Regions from separate parts of the Vibrio palustris genome, predicted to be linked through region 1. Evidence: predicted binding sites of a transcription regulator. Region 1 holds the regulator's gene; the other holds the start of a gene.

Region 1 (7,999 bases):
CAGGAATAAAGAGGCTTTTATCCTTTTTTAACGCCAAGTGCTGCTTTTTCGGGCTATTTATATATGTTTGAGCTGAAAAAAATTATTTCGTCCCTATTTATGCCGCTTCCAGCGTTGCTGATCATCGGATTTTTAGGTTTATCATTGATTATGTTTACCGCGAAACGTAAGAGTGGCTGTGTGATTGTCCTCTTTTCTTTGCTCGGTATTTTTTTGGTGTCTTTTCAACCCGTATCGTCACGCTTGTTAATGCCTTTGGAACGTCAATATAAAGGTTTTTTACCCGTTGATGAGAGTATTGATTACATCATGGTGCTAGGCAGCGGGCATGTCGTCGATGACCAACTACCGCCGACATCAGAATTAAGCCGAACGGCATTGATGCGTTTAACCGAAGGCATTCGTATTTTCCGCATGTATCCTGGTTCCAAATTGATCTTGTCTGGGTATTCTGGTGGGAGTGAGTTCAGCCATGCCAGAATGTTGGCACAAGTTGCACTTGGATTGGGTGTGCCTAAATCCGATATCATTTTACTGGAAACCGCCAAAGATACATGGGAAGAAGCTCGCCAAGCCGCGGCTTTTGTCCAACAAAAGAAAATGGTGTTAGTCACATCGGCATCGCACATGCACCGGGCATTGCAAGAGTTCCACGCCGCAGGACTTCAACCACTGCCAGCTCCAACCAATTACTTAGCACAAAAGAATATTCGTCAGCCATGGGAAAAATACGCCCCCAAAGCACGATATTTAGAGCAAAGTGAGCGTTTTTGGTATGAAACCATGGGGAGTGTATGGCATGATTTTCGGGATTGGCTGCTCAACACCACACCAGAACCGTTACCGGCAGCATCGCCAGAAACATCCACCGCCGAAGATATGCCCGATCCAATAACCAAGCCTCAACGTTAATGGACACGTTAACGCGCCACGCCCCATCGATAAGTGACTTTTCTATGGGGCGTGAGTTTATCAGGACTCTGTTCACAGCCTGCTAACAACCATGATAGCAAGGAATGAGGGAATGAATAACTGACCCTTAGGTGCCAGCAAACATATATCCCTCACCATGTATGGTCACAATGATTTGTGGGGTTTTCGGATCACATTCCATTTTCGAACGTAACCGCCGTATTAATACATCAATCGTTCGGTCATTTGGCGTATCAACACGATGGCTAATCATGTTTAAAATGGCCTCTCTAGTGAGAACTTGATGGGGATTCGATGCTAACGCGACTAACAACTCATATTCCGCCTTAGTTAACTTGATCGGTTCACCATGCTGGCTTAACGAGCGACGTTGAATATCAAAAAACCAATCACCAAATTGGATTTGTTGGCAATCGACATGCTGAGTTAAAGGAGCATGCTCACGTGAACGAGACACTCTCCACATTAAATTTTTCACTCGAACCAAAAGTTCTCTCAGCTCAAATGGCTTAGCAATATAATCATCTGCGCCCATTTCTAAGCCAATAATTTTGTCAATGTTATCTTCTCGACCGTTTAATAGAATGATCCCCATATCGGATCGACTGCGTAGCTCTCTTGTAATCATTAAGCTATCACCAGATAATAATTGTGCATCCAATAAAACCACATCAAAATCTTGTCGATCTAGGTGTTCACGCATTTCTATACCGGTCTCAGCCGACAGCACGTCGTATCCTTCCTGTTGGAAGTAATCGACCAAAATAAGCCGCGTCTCTTGCTCACTTTCTACAACTAATAACGGATAATTCATAAGCGCTACTGATTTCCGGTTCTATACACACTGATTTCATTCTATTCATAGTCCGTAATAATTCTAGCGTTACGCTTTAAAACCTTATCCTTTATTGATTCAAAACAATCTAATCCTCGGTTTTCATCCAATAGCGACCATAAAGACGCCAAACCGAGGAGGGTTGCGTGGCAACTCACTACGGCCAAGAGTCGCTTCTTTTTATCCGCTTAACCCACTAACGAAAAGATCGTGGACATGGAGTACATATAACAAATATGAATTTTTCATTGCGGCGCTGCAGAGAGCAGTCTAGAATCACAGCTAGTTTGAAAATAAAAATTATCCAATCAAGCCGCTCTTAGTTAGCGGTTTTTTTAATACATATCGGCTTATTTAAAAGCACCCACTGTTGGCTGAGTTCAGTATCTGACCCTTCCTAGCCAGCAGCAGTAATAGGACAAAACCAATGGCGACAATCAAAGATGTAGCCCGCCTCGCTGGCGTCTCGACGACAACCGTATCTCATGTAATTAATAAAACACGCTTTGTGGCTGAAACGACCCAAGAGCGTGTGTTAGGCGCTGTAAAACAACTGAACTACGCACCGAGTGCCGTTGCAAGAAGTTTGAAATGCAATACCACCCGTACTATTGGTATGTTAGTGACCCAATCTACCAACCAATTCTTTTCTGAAGTCATTGATGGAGTGGAAAGCTACTGTTACCGCCAAGGCTATACGCTCATTTTGTGTAACACTGGTGGCATCTATGAAAAGCAGCGTGATTATGTACGTATGCTCGCGGAAAAACGCGTCGATGGTATGTTAGTGATGTGTTCTGACATGACGCCCGAACTCATGGAAATGCTCGACGCCCACTCAGATATCCCTAAAGTGATCATGGACTGGGGATTAGAAGATTCTCAAGCCGATAACATTTTGGACAATTCAGAAGAAGGTGGTTACATTGCAACTAAACACCTCATCGACAATGGCCATACCGACATTGCGTGTTTGAGTGGACAATTTTCGAAAGTGGCTTGCCAAGAACGTATCCGTGGCTTTCGCCGCGCAATGCAAGAAGCCAAATTAACGGTCAACGAAGATTGGATTTTAGAAGGCAACTTTGAATGTGACACTGCCGTCCTTGCCGCAGATAAGTTGTTAGCGATGGATGAGCTACCAACCGCAGTATTTTGCTTCAATGATACTATGGCACTGGGCTTAATGAGCCGCTTACAACAAAAAGGCTGCAGTGTGCCTGATGATATCTCAATTGTAGGCTATGATAATATTGAGCTCTCAGAGTATTTCTCTCCCCCGCTGACGACAATCCATCAGCCTAAACGTCGTGTCGGGAAAAACGCGTTTGAAATTCTTCTAGAGCGAATCAAAAACAAACAGCATGATCGTCGTACATTTGAAATGCACCCAGAATTGATCACCCGTGACACTGTAAAGAAATTGTAAATTGATATTCATTAACATTAGTGTCATTATGGATGTTGGTACATATAATAGATAGCAATTTACACAAAGACTTTCGCGTAGAATTATTAGGGAACTTGATGAACAATTCTGGTTCCCTTGCTGTAAGTTCTTAATAATTATATTAAACCCAGATGTCACGCACAGGGCAAACCAATCGAAAGGTTGGGACGCAAAGCCTCCGGCCTTAGCTTGATGACAGTATCTGTCATCTAAAAGGTAGCGGGGTTACCGATGAAATATGTACAATGCAAGTTTACGTTACACTGACAAAACATATGCATTGTATTGCTATACTCTCGGACCTGATTTTGGTGGCGTATCTCAATTACACCGAGACTAAAGGCATGGATAAACCTATATTAAAAAACTCAATGCGTCTGTTTGAATCTCTAGGACGCGTAAAATCTCGCTCAATGTTCGGCGGATTTGGTATTTTTGTTGATGACACAATGTTTGCATTGGTCGTTCAAGATAAATTACACATCCGCGCAGACGATCATTGCGCAGAGATTTATCGATCGAAAGGCTTGGAACCCTATATTTATAAAAAACGTGGTTTCCCAGTTATCACTAAATATTTTGCTCTTCCTGAAGATTATTGGGACAATCCCAATGATATTTTGCAAGAAGCTAAGCAAGCATTGCTTGTGGCGAAGAAAGAGCGTGAATCTCAAGCGAAGGCAAAACCAACGCGGCTTAAAGATTTACCTAACTTACGATTAGCAACCGAGCGTATGCTGCGTAAAGCGGGGATCGAGTCCGTTGAAATGCTCCATGAAAAAGGCGCATTAGAAGCTTACAAAGCCATTCAAGATACCCATACGACCACCGTCAGTATTGAATTGCTGTGGGCTCTAGAAGGCGCAATCGAAGGCCAACATTGGTCTGTGATACCGCAAAATCGCCGTGATGAACTCATGCAACGCTTGTAATTTATTTAGTTTAAAAAGCACTCTATTGAGTGCTTTTTTATTGCCTGTCACTTTTTAAATCCCCCTCACCTATTATACTGAAACAGCAAGTAATAGGAGTTCATAATGAAGATCTACATCACCCATAATCCCGCCGAAGCTCATATCGTCTGTGGACTACTACAATCAGAGAATATTGCTTGTGAAGTCAGAGGTGAACAGTGGTTTGGACTGCGTGGTGAAATACCAATGGATGAGCACTCTATGCCATACATTTGGCTCTTCCATACTTTTCAGGCTGACGATGCCAGCGCGATCATTGCAACATTTCAGAGCGCTTCAACAGAGACTGTCTTTCCGAGCTGGATTTGTCATCAATGCCAAGAAACCAATGAAGGGCACTTTGCCGTTTGTTGGCAATGTGGCAGCGCCCTGGTGGAAAATGCTTAGCTTGTGACACGCGACTCACGCACACGGGTAATATGCTGATGGATAAATTCAATCGAGTGATGATTGAACCTTTGCGGGCTCTCAATATTACATACGTGACCACAATCACTGAGCTCAACAAGCTCACTCATTGGCTGTTGCTGAGCCCATCGTTTTACGGGTTCTAAAAATAAATAGTCTTTGTCGCCCATAAGGTAAAGCGTTGGAATCCTCGGCATACACGAGCGGTATGTGGTCATCATTGGATTGACATACCGGGTTAAGTGGAACCAGCGTTTAAATTCACTTTGGCACAACTTTTTTGCTTCTCGAATAAATAACCAGCGCGATTCACGCTGTCTTGCCGTCGGCATCACGATATACGCAAATAAACGATAAAGCAGCATGTAAGGGACTAGGTTTTTAAACCAGTCACCTAGGCTAATTAAACATCGTGTACGGCAATCAAACGATAATATTGCCCCGCCCAGCACCATGCTTTTGATACGGTGCGGATGATACTGGGCCATTGTGTGTCCGATCAAAGTACCCAAAGACATCGCGACAATATGTGCTTGGGTGATATTCAGTCGGTCCATCACGTCGATCACATCTCCCGACACGCCACGAAACGTGTAAGACTCCCCTGCTTGACCACTGGTCGTCTCTGCTGAGCGGCCATGACCACGTAAATCAACTAATAACACATTAAAGTATTGGCGATACGCTTTAAGCTGTTTAAACCATATCGATGAACTGCCACCTGCACCATGAATGAAAACCACCCACTCACTGCTTGCTTGATGATGATATGCTTTGTGAAATAGTAGAGAGTTCGGCATGAGTATCCAACAATGACAAAAGACCGAGAATCATAGCATAGACAATGCTATAACGAGATAAACGTCGTCATTAATAAACAGAAGTGTCTGCAGAAAAGAGGTGCAGTCCGTCACCTCTTCTCGCATGATGAGAGTGTGTTAGTCACTTAAAGCACTGCGGTACATTTTTACATATTGCACCGCAGACTCTTGCCAACTAAAGTCTCGTTGCATCGCTCTTTGTTGCACTTCTAAAAGTGCCTCAGGTTGCTGCAAATAAAATAATAATGCGCGTTGCATGACAATGAGTAATGCGTGTGGTGTCGGTTCAATAAAGCCAAATCCCGTCGCTTCTTGCGGAAACTTATCATAATCGACGACGGTATCTTTTAGCCCGCCGACTTCACGAACAATAGGCAAGGTACCATAGGCCATACTATAGATTTGATTCAGTCCACAAGCTTCAAACTCGGAAGGCATTAGGAAAAAGTCGCCCCCAGCTTCAACTAAATGAGCTAACTCATTACTGTAAGTCTCCACGAACATAAATTTATCGCTATAACGATTAGCCAGTTGATGTAGAGTGGCGGCTATATTCGGTTCCCCCGTCCCCACAATCACCATTTGTACATCATTTTGCAAAAACTGTTCAATGATAGGCAGTAAATAATGGAAACCTTTTTGATGCGTTAAACGGCAGACCATGCCAAAAACAGCGACATCACTTCGCTCGGGTAAATCGACCGCTCGTTGCAAAGCTTGTTTACATGCATGTTTCCCTGAACGCAATGATTCGGTCTCCCAATGATAACGCTGTGGTAAATACTCATCCGTTTCTGGGTTCCACTCAGAGTAATCACACCCGTTAACAATACCGACCAAATCCCTTGCTCGACGAACAAAATCATCAACGAAACCATGTGCGCCCAGTGGCGTTAATAACTCATTGGCATAATTCGCACTGACTGCATTCACTTTATCAGCAAAGGCAATCCCTGCGCGCAACATACTCACTTGACCAGAGCCATAACGCAAGAACTCCATCCCATTGAGGTTCAATTCAGGAATACATTCTAGCTCTTGATAAGAAAACACCCCCTTAAAAATCGCATTATGAACAGTCAAAATACTTTTCGTATTGGCATAATAGTCATCATGCCGGTAACGGGTTTTGAGGAGAAAAGGAACAAACCCTGTATGCCAGTCATTGGTATGAATAATGTCAGGTTGTATATCAAGTTTTGGCAATACATCCAAACTGGCAGCAGCAAAGAAACTGAACCGTTCTCCATTATCAGCGTATGCTTGGTTATGTTCAGCATAAAGCTCTGGACGCTCAAAATACGCATCACAATCAATTAAGTAGACAGTCACACCATCTAGCTGTGTTTGACGTACTTGATAAACGGTATGTGGCCAATGAGACAGCTCGGTTTCTAAAATAACGGGAAACTGTTCTTTATCAGCAATTTTTTGATAACCAGGGAGCACGATCGCGACTTGATGACCTAAGTCAACTAAGGCTTTCGGTAGAGCTTTCGCCACATCCGCTAACCCACCACTTTTCACTATTCCTTGAGCTTCTGAGACAACAAACCAGAGGTTTATTTGGTCATTATTAGAATCCAACTTTCATTCCTTTTGCCACAACGACAATTCCACTGGGTGATACATTAAACCGTTCACGATCGGCATCAAGATCTTCGCCAATTACCGTACCTGGGGCGATCTCAACCCCCTTATCGATAATGGCTCGCTTGATAGTACACCCTGCACCGACTTTTACATCCCCTAAGATAACAGATTCACTGATGCAACAGCCAGTCGCAATATTGGTTCGATAACCTAATACTGACTTATAAATATCTGAGCCATGAATAAAACTGCCGCCAGAGACCATGCTGTCGGTAATTTTCACTTTTTGCTCAGACGAATCAACAAAAGTTGCGGGCGGTAAAGGTGGATAAAATGTGTGTAACGGCCAACTACGATTATACAAAGAAAACTTTTGATCATCGCCCAGTAAATCCATATGCGCTTCCCAATACGCCTCTACCGTACCGACATCGCGCCAATAATTATCGTGTTGTTCACCTTTAATCTTATTACTCGAAAAGTCATACACATAGACCTCACCCTTCGGATACATACGAGGAATTATATCATTGCCAAAATCGTGACTTGATTGCGGATCCTCAGAGTCAATTCCCAACTCACGGTATAAACTGTCCGTATTGAAAATATAATTCCCCATTGATACCAGCGCCCATTCAGGCTCGCCTGGAATGCATTTGGGATGACGCGGTTTTTCTTCAAAGCCAATCATGCGTCCTTCGGTATCAATTTCAATAATTCCAAAATCACTCGCTTTATCGACTGGCATCCGAATTGCCGATACCGTTAACTGGGCGTTAGACTGACGATGGAACTCAAGCATCTGACGAATATCCATTTTGTAGATATGATCAGAGCCAAAAATACACACTTCGTCCGGCTCAGCTAATTCAATAAAGCGTAAATTTTGATAGATAGCATCTGCTGTGCCTTCATACCAACGTTTACCGTCACGCATTTGTGCGGGAACCGGGTCAATAAACCGATCCGTTACACCACCAACATT
Region 2 (7,999 bases), 520 kb from region 1:
CAGACTGTTTAGCTAAGTTATCATTCTTAAGGTGCGGGTAACCGGCAATGCTGTAACACAACGCGGCGTTAAAATAGGATTCAGCCGCGGCTTCACCTTCTTGATCTTTCGCGGTTTGCTGATGACTCATGGCCATACGGTTCCACTCAAATGCCCAATTACCTGAGTGATACCCCATAACCGTATCCAACCACTGGTCTTCACTACGCGAATGAGGTGACGCGGCAATGCGCGATAACACTTCTTGTTGATCCAGTGCATGAACTCCCTGCCATGACCACTGCAAACGAGGGATCGTTCGATACCAAGCAAATCCTTCTTGCTGACGTTTTTTATCAAGAAATTCAATACTGCTCGGCAGGTAACTGGTCAGTGTTGAGGTTTCTCTAGCTTGTTGGTGTTTCTTAAACAAGGTTTCAGACAGGTTTTTACTCTTCTCTTCCGACATAGCGGTTGTCTCTTTCTAATCGTGATATAGCAAGGCTGAGTACCTAGAGTATCGCGTTAGTTAAGACTCTGTCTATGTACATAGCTCGAGATAGAAGCAAGTCTGTTCTAAATCAAACAACATCACAGTCATCGACCTAAATTAGAATAAAAAAAATGGCCCATTTAAGGGCCATTTAATCAACATTACCAAGTACTGGATTACTTTTGCTTACGATTGATAGGTTCAACGTATGCTAGCGATAGATCCCATGGTTGCTCAATCCAAGTATCTTGTGGAATGTCGACAACATACTCATCAACTAAGTCTTTGCCCGCAGGTTTAGCACATACCGTCACAAACTTCGCTTTCGGATACATTTCACGAATTTTACGTGCGGTGTCACCACTATCGACAAGATCATCAACGATAAGGAAACCTTCACCATCATGCTCAGGTGCTTTCAAAACATTCATATCACGTTGGTGATCATGGTCATAGCTAGAAATACAGATAGTATCTACATAGCGAATACCTAATTCACGAGCGAGAATAGCAGCCGGTACTAGACCTCCGCGGCTAACACCTAGGATTCCTTTCCACTGTTCTGCTGGCATTTGCTTTTCAGATAACTGGCGGCAGTATGCTTGCATATTGTCCCAAGTGACAACGAATTTTTTGCTCATTTGTTTAAACCTAAAATTGTATATGTATTGTATTGCTTATCCAACAATAAACTTAATGGTGAAGATGGCAGCCATTAGCCACACACTTGCCGACACATCGCGGCCTTTCCCACTAAGCAATTTAATTACTGCATATGCAATGAAACCAAAAGAAATCCCTTCTGCAATTGAATAAGTCAACGGCATCATGATACAGGTAATGGCTGCTGGAGCCGCTTCTGTTAAATCATTCCAATCAATATTTGCAATACCTGATAGCATTAATACAGACACGTATAACAACGCACCAGAAGTTGCATAAGCTGGGATCATTCCTGCTAATGGAGAGAAGAATAAAGCAAGCAAGAAGAAAATACCAACGACAACGGCAGTTAATCCTGTTCGGCCGCCAGCGGCTACGCCTGACGTACTTTCAACATAAGAGGTTGTGTTTGATGTCCCTAACAATGCACCAATAGAAGTCGCGGTAGAATCAGCTAACAACGCACGATTTAAACGTGGGAGTTTACCATCTTCCTTGATGAGGCCAGCTTTACTTGCCACACCGACTAGCGTACCAGCGGTATCAAACAGGTCGACAAACAAGAAAGCAAACACCACCGAAATCATACCGACTTGGAATACGCCGCTAAAATCTAGCTGCATGAATGTTGGCGCGACAGAAGGAGGCATGTCCATCACGCCATGCCATTTCACATCACCAAAAATAATGCCAAGCGCCGTCACCGCTAGAATAGAAATCATCACTGCGCCTTTCACATTACGATGCACCAAAGCAACAGTCAGTACAAAGCCAAGCGCCGCAAACAAGCACTTCTGTGACGTGATATCACCCAGACCAATCAGCGTTCCTGGGTTGCCGACAATAATGCCAGCGCTTTGCAGAGCAATAAAAGCTAAGAAAAGACCAATCCCCGATGCAATACCGGTTCTCAGTGACATCGGAATCGAATTAATGATCCACTCACGAATACGGAACAGACTCAATAAAATAAATAACACACCAGAACAAAAAACAGCCGCTAATGCCACTTCCCATGTGTAGCCCATGCCATTGACGACAGAAAAGGTGAAAAATGCATTCAATCCCATTCCTGGCGCTTGGGCAATGGGATAATTGGCATATAGACCCATGATGAAACACCCAACAGCCGCAGCGACACAAGTCGCAACAAATACAGCGCCTTGATCCATACCTGTTTGAGCAAGCAAAGAAGGGTTAACAAAAATAATGTAGGCCATTGTTAGGAATGTGGTCATCCCCGCAATGATTTCGGTGCGAACTGTCGTTCCATGTTCGCGTAATTTAAATAGACGTTCCAGCATTGTCGATCCTGTAAAGGTGAATTAGTAAACGGTTGCGTAATCGATTGAGCGCGATTATAAAGTTATAAAATGACAAATTCCAGATGGAATTGATGGCATATCACACTTTAAAAAGAAAAAATGAAAATATGTCGTTTTTTTCTTCAATTAAATCAGCTTATTGAAAAATTTTACCTGGGAGGAAATTTTCATTATTTATTGCTGATCTCACCTCTTAATTCAAACATTTACCATGAACGCGTGAAAAATGGATAAAAAAACGCCACCTACATTGAGGTGGCGACGAATAAGTCATCATCTAGTACTTAGACAATATCGTAATTCAATAATAAGGGGTGAACAAATATGTTCGAGTTACAAAGTTATGTGTTAACAAAACTTCATAGCAAGTTTACGTTGTTAATGTTGGGGTGAATATTAACAACAATCACTCATAGAAAACCTTGTCGATCTATCATGATCATCACTCATCATAAATCGTACACGTCCATCGCGATAAAACTTATCCAATGAATTGGGGAATCTTTCGAGCTGGTTACAAATATACCACTGAGAAAATTTATTACAATAATGCGAGTGATTAAAATCACACTATTTTCTAAAAGTGCCAAAAAACCCGCATTAATAAGTAATAAAATTACAAAACTTACTATTTTTTATGACAGACATCTCAATTTAATAATCATCAGCACGCATATTAATAGATCGGTATCATTAACCTATCGTGACATTGCAACACGCGGATCTACTCCCAAGAACATTAGGGTGGTATGCTATTGATCATATTATCCTTCCTGATCATTGGAGATATTGACCGCTCAACACCGTCATATACAGTGGTCAGGGACAGCGCAATTATAGGAGTTGATCTGTGTCTGAATTCCATTCTGAAATAAGTCAGTTATCCCCTGCCCCTATCTGGCAGTTTTTTGACAAAATTTGTTCTATCCCACACCCCTCAAAGCATGAAGAGCAACTCGCTCAATACATTATTCAATGGGCAACACAAGAAGGATTGGCAGTAAGCCGTGATACCACAGGTAATGTATTTATCAAAAAGCCCGCTACGCAGGGAATGGAAAACAAAAAGAAAGTCGTCCTGCAAGCTCACCTCGATATGGTGCCGCAAAAGAATGAAGACACCGCTCACGACTTTACGACCGACCCAATCCAACCCTATATTGATGGCGAATGGGTGACGGCAAAAGGAACAACGCTCGGCGCGGATAATGGCATGGGTATGGCATCGTGTTTGGCGGTACTCGCATCCAAAGACATTCAACATGGCCCTATCGAAGTGTTATTAACTATCGATGAAGAAGCCGGCATGTCAGGTGCATTTGGCTTGCAAGAAGGATGGCTAGAGGGTGATATTCTACTCAACACCGACTCAGAGCAAGAAGGCGAAGTCTACATGGGCTGTGCAGGCGGTGTCGATGCCACTTTAACCTTTCCTATTGTGCGTGAAGCCCTGCCAACGGGTTTTATTACGCGTAAATTAACCTTAAAAGGATTAAAAGGCGGGCACTCTGGCGCAGATATTCATACTGGACGCGCTAACGCTAATAAATTATTAGCACGCTTTCTTGCAGATCATTTGACCGATATCGATTATCGCTTAATTGAGTTTCGTGGTGGCAGCTTACGTAATGCTATTCCTCGGGAATCTTTTGCAACCATTGCGATTCCTGCTGATAAGGCAGAAACGTTAGATAACGCTTATCAAGCCTTTGGTCAACGAGTACAAACAGAATTACAGAAAATTGAAACCAATATTACGGTTTTAAATGATGCTTGTACCACTACCGAAACCGGGTTTTCTCTGCCATCACAGCACGCTTTTATCGCCGGCTTAAATACTTGCCCTAACGGTGTGGTGCGTATGAGTGATGACATTGAAGGCGTAGTAGAAACGTCTTTAAACGTAGGGGTTATTACGACCGAGCATGATAACGTTACCGTGCTATGTTTAGTCCGTTCGTTAATTGATACCGGTCGTGAACAAGTAGAAGGCACCTTAACGTCACTCGCACAGCTTGCCAATGCCGATATTAGCTTTTCAGGCGCTTACCCAGGTTGGAAGCCAGATGCCGATTCAGAAATCATGCATATTTTCCGTGATATGTATGAGGGGATTTATGGCCATAAACCTAATATTATGGTGATACATGCAGGCCTAGAATGTGGCCTATTTAAAAAACCTTACCCAGATATGGATATGATCTCTTTTGGCCCGACTATCAAGTTCCCACATTCGCCTGATGAAAAAGTCAAAATCGATACTGTCGGTTTGTTCTGGCAACAAATGGTCGCTCTCTTAGAAAACATTCCCACCAAAGGCTAGTCTATTTTAAGCCAAGTGTTCCACTTGGCTTCTTTTTGATCGTTAGCCTCAATCTTATTTTTGCAATTATTTAACTCTCACCCGCAATAATTCACACCGTTTCTCACTAAGATGATTAATACTGGTTATCAACACGACTGAAATTTTTCGTTGGTCAGAAGATTCCACGCTTTGTTAGAGTTCGCTACCTCGGCAGCCTAACGCCTATCCACTTATTGAGATGACATAACGTTATGAACTTACAAACGATCGCCGGATGGCGTGAGTATGTGGCTTTGCCTTTATTAGGCGTGAATACCATAAAGGCGAAAATGGATACTGGTGCGCGAACTTCGAGCCTACATGCCTTACATATCACGCCTTATACTCATAATAATGAACAGCGCGTGACGTTTTTCTTATACCCAGATCAACAAGATGATAATACACGTATTGAGTGTGACGCCGCTGTCATTGAGCAACGGTTTATTCGTAACTCCGGAGGAGAAGAAGAAAGTCGTTATGTCATTATGACCGAGTTGCAATTAGGTAAGACTCGCTTTATGACCGAAGTAACTTTAGCCAACCGTACTAATATGGGATTTCGTATGTTAATTGGACGCACTGCAATGACCGACTTACTCATTAATCCTAAAAAATCTTTTCTACTCCCTCTCAAGGAATAAACGTATGAAAATCGGAATTTTGTCACGCAATGCCAATCTATACTCGACAAAACGGCTAATAGAAGCAAGTCAACAACGTGGACATGAAGTAAAGGTCATTGATGCGCTACGCTGCTATATGAACATCAACTCTAAGTTGCCACAAATTCATTGTAAGGGAGAGGAGCTCAATGATTTTGATGCCATTATTCCGCGGGTCGGGGCGTCCATTACCGTGTATGGCACCGCGGTACTCCGGCAATTTGAAACCATGAATGTTTACACGCTCAATGAATCGATTGCGATCAGTCGGTCACGCGATAAATTACGTTCCATGCAGCTATTATCTCACCGTGGCTTAGGGATGCCCATCACCGGTTATGCCAATAAACCAGATGATGTAAAAGACTTATTAGAAATGGTCGGCGGGGCCCCTGTTGTTATTAAATTACTCGAAGGCACGCAAGGTATTGGCGTGGTATTAGCAGAGACACGTAAAGCCGCGGAAAGTGTTATCGAAGCCTTTATGGGGCTAAAAGCGAATATCATGGTACAAGAATACATTAAAGAATCGGAAGGCGCTGATATTCGCTGTTTTGTACTAGGAGATACGGTGATCGCAGCGATGAAACGACAAGGAGCAGAAGGAGAGTTTCGCTCAAATTTACATCGCGGAGGATCGGCATCATTGGTCGATATCACTGAGGAAGAACATCAAACGGCAGTCTCTGCGGCAAAAATCATGGGCTTAAAAGTGGCAGGCGTCGATTTATTGCGTTCCGCACGCGGCCCTTTGATCATGGAAGTGAACTCTTCTCCAGGTTTAGAAGGGATTGAAAAAGCGACAGGCAAAGACATTGCCGGCATGATCATTGACTTTATTGAACAAGAAAAACACGATAAGGGTTGAGAATATGACAAGTAAGTCACAGCAGACCAACTCGGCATTTGAAATCTTAGGGCAAAAGGTTCTTGCAGGTAGCCGTGAAATCATTGAATTAGAAGTGGCAAAGCTCTATACCAATGCCCCACTTTCTATTCCGATTGAAATACTCCATGGAGCCTCTCCAGGCCCGGTGTTATTAGTGAATGCTGCCATTCACGGCGATGAGCTAAATGGGGTCGAAATTGTACGTCAGTTAGTAGAAAGCATTGATCCTATCAAACTTAAGGGAACTCTCATTGCCGTACCTGTTGTCAATGTTTTTGGTTTTATTCACAAATCTCGTTACTTACCCGATAGACGCGATTTAAACCGCAGCTTTCCTGGCAGTGAAAAAGGCTCCCTTGCTTCACGTATGGCTTATACCTTTTTTACGCAGATAGCCCAATCATGTCAGTATATTATCGATTTACATACTGGCGCCCAACATCGTACGAATTTACCGCAGATTCGCGCCGACCTCAGTGATGAAGAAACGCTGCGTATTGCGCGTGCTTTTGGTACGCCCGTTACCATCGACTCACCGCTTCGTGATGGCTCCCTGCGCAGCGAGGCAGGTAAACTCGGGCTTAATGTCCTGACCTATGAAGCAGGAGAAGCGCTGCGCTTTGATCCAATCGCTATCCAAGCGGGGCTACAGGGAATTAAACGTACCTTGCAAGCGGTGGGTATGCTTAGGAAAAGTCGTAAAGCGTTCCCTTCAACTTTTATTTCAACATCCACAAGCTGGGTACGCGCTGATACCGATGGCATTGTGCGAACACTTGTATCTTTAGGTGATAAAGTCGAAAAAGATCAAGTACTCGCTTATATCAACTCTCCCTTGGGTTCGGCAAAATCAGAGTTAAAAGCGGCGAAAGGTGGCATTGTCATTGGCCAGCAAACACTTCCTTTAGTCAATGAAGGGGATGCCTTGTTTAATTTGGCCTATTTTGAGCAAGACGATCATGAAGTCGAACAGCTGGTAGAAGAATTTATTGAAGATATTAGTGATATGGACTTAGAAGCAGCGAAAACAGATGAGAATTAGATAAAACTAAGGGGTAATAACCATCGCGATGAATACTAAAGCGCACTCATCGCGATTACACCATTTAAGTAAATGATGCCCAAATAATCGCGGTGACAGTTAATGGGCAAACAAAGCGTACGTACCAAGGCCAGATACGTCCAAACAGACTGGTACGGAAGGTTTCAAACCCAGATGATAGCTCTTTAAATTTCTGGTTACGATTCCATACCCAACCACCAAAAACACAAAACATCAGCGCCGCAAATGGCTGTAAATACTGCGTAGAGACCATCGCTACGACACCAAATAAGCTCGCAAAATGATAAACAATCACCATGCTAAAAATAGCAATTGCGCCGCCTAACACCCAACTGGTTGGCGTACGACGAGTATTAAAACGCTCGCCGACTAATGCCACAGGACATTCTAACATCGAGATAGATGACGTTAATGCGGCAATCGTTAACAATAAAAAGAAAACCACCGCAAATAATTGCCCTAACAGACCTAAACTATCAAACATCATGGGTAATACGGTAAAGACTAACGTATCAGAGCTTAATAATGCGCCATTAGGCCCGTAAATCGTGACACCATGCTTCATCGCAACAAACATT

What was found. Region 1 encodes PurR, which represses purine synthesis genes. Its sites were predicted from a motif close to TNANGNAAACGTTTNCNTNA; they were not measured.
Region 2: OCU30_RS02980 (NCS2 family permease) is a predicted target of PurR. The motif match lies at 2,460-2,479, and genes of this name have one in related genera.

What each region holds. Positions count from the first base shown of each region.
Region 1 is NZ_AP024887.1:1,133,435-1,141,433, reverse strand. It holds gene elyC (envelope biogenesis factor ElyC) at 64-912, shown strand; gene torR (two-component system response regulator TorR) at 1,040-1,747, opposite strand; gene purR (HTH-type transcriptional repressor PurR) at 2,196-3,197, shown strand; cyclic di-GMP riboswitch class I at 3,353-3,451, shown strand; gene OCU30_RS05515 (TfoX/Sxy family DNA transformation protein) at 3,563-4,150, shown strand; gene OCU30_RS05510 (putative signal transducing protein) at 4,256-4,579, shown strand; gene OCU30_RS05505 (alpha/beta fold hydrolase) at 4,576-5,400, opposite strand; gene glgA (glycogen synthase GlgA) at 5,539-7,008, opposite strand; gene glgC (glucose-1-phosphate adenylyltransferase) at 6,998-7,999, opposite strand, start outside.
Region 2 is NZ_AP024887.1:613,468-621,466, reverse strand. It holds gene frsA (esterase FrsA) at 1-448, opposite strand, end outside; gene gpt (xanthine phosphoribosyltransferase) at 649-1,113, opposite strand; gene OCU30_RS02980 (NCS2 family permease) at 1,150-2,439, opposite strand; gene OCU30_RS02975 (aminoacyl-histidine dipeptidase) at 3,311-4,783, shown strand; gene OCU30_RS02970 (ATP-dependent zinc protease family protein) at 5,017-5,448, shown strand; gene rimK (30S ribosomal protein S6--L-glutamate ligase) at 5,453-6,337, shown strand; gene OCU30_RS02960 (succinylglutamate desuccinylase/aspartoacylase family protein) at 6,342-7,400, shown strand; gene OCU30_RS02955 (sodium-dependent transporter) at 7,465-7,999, opposite strand, start outside.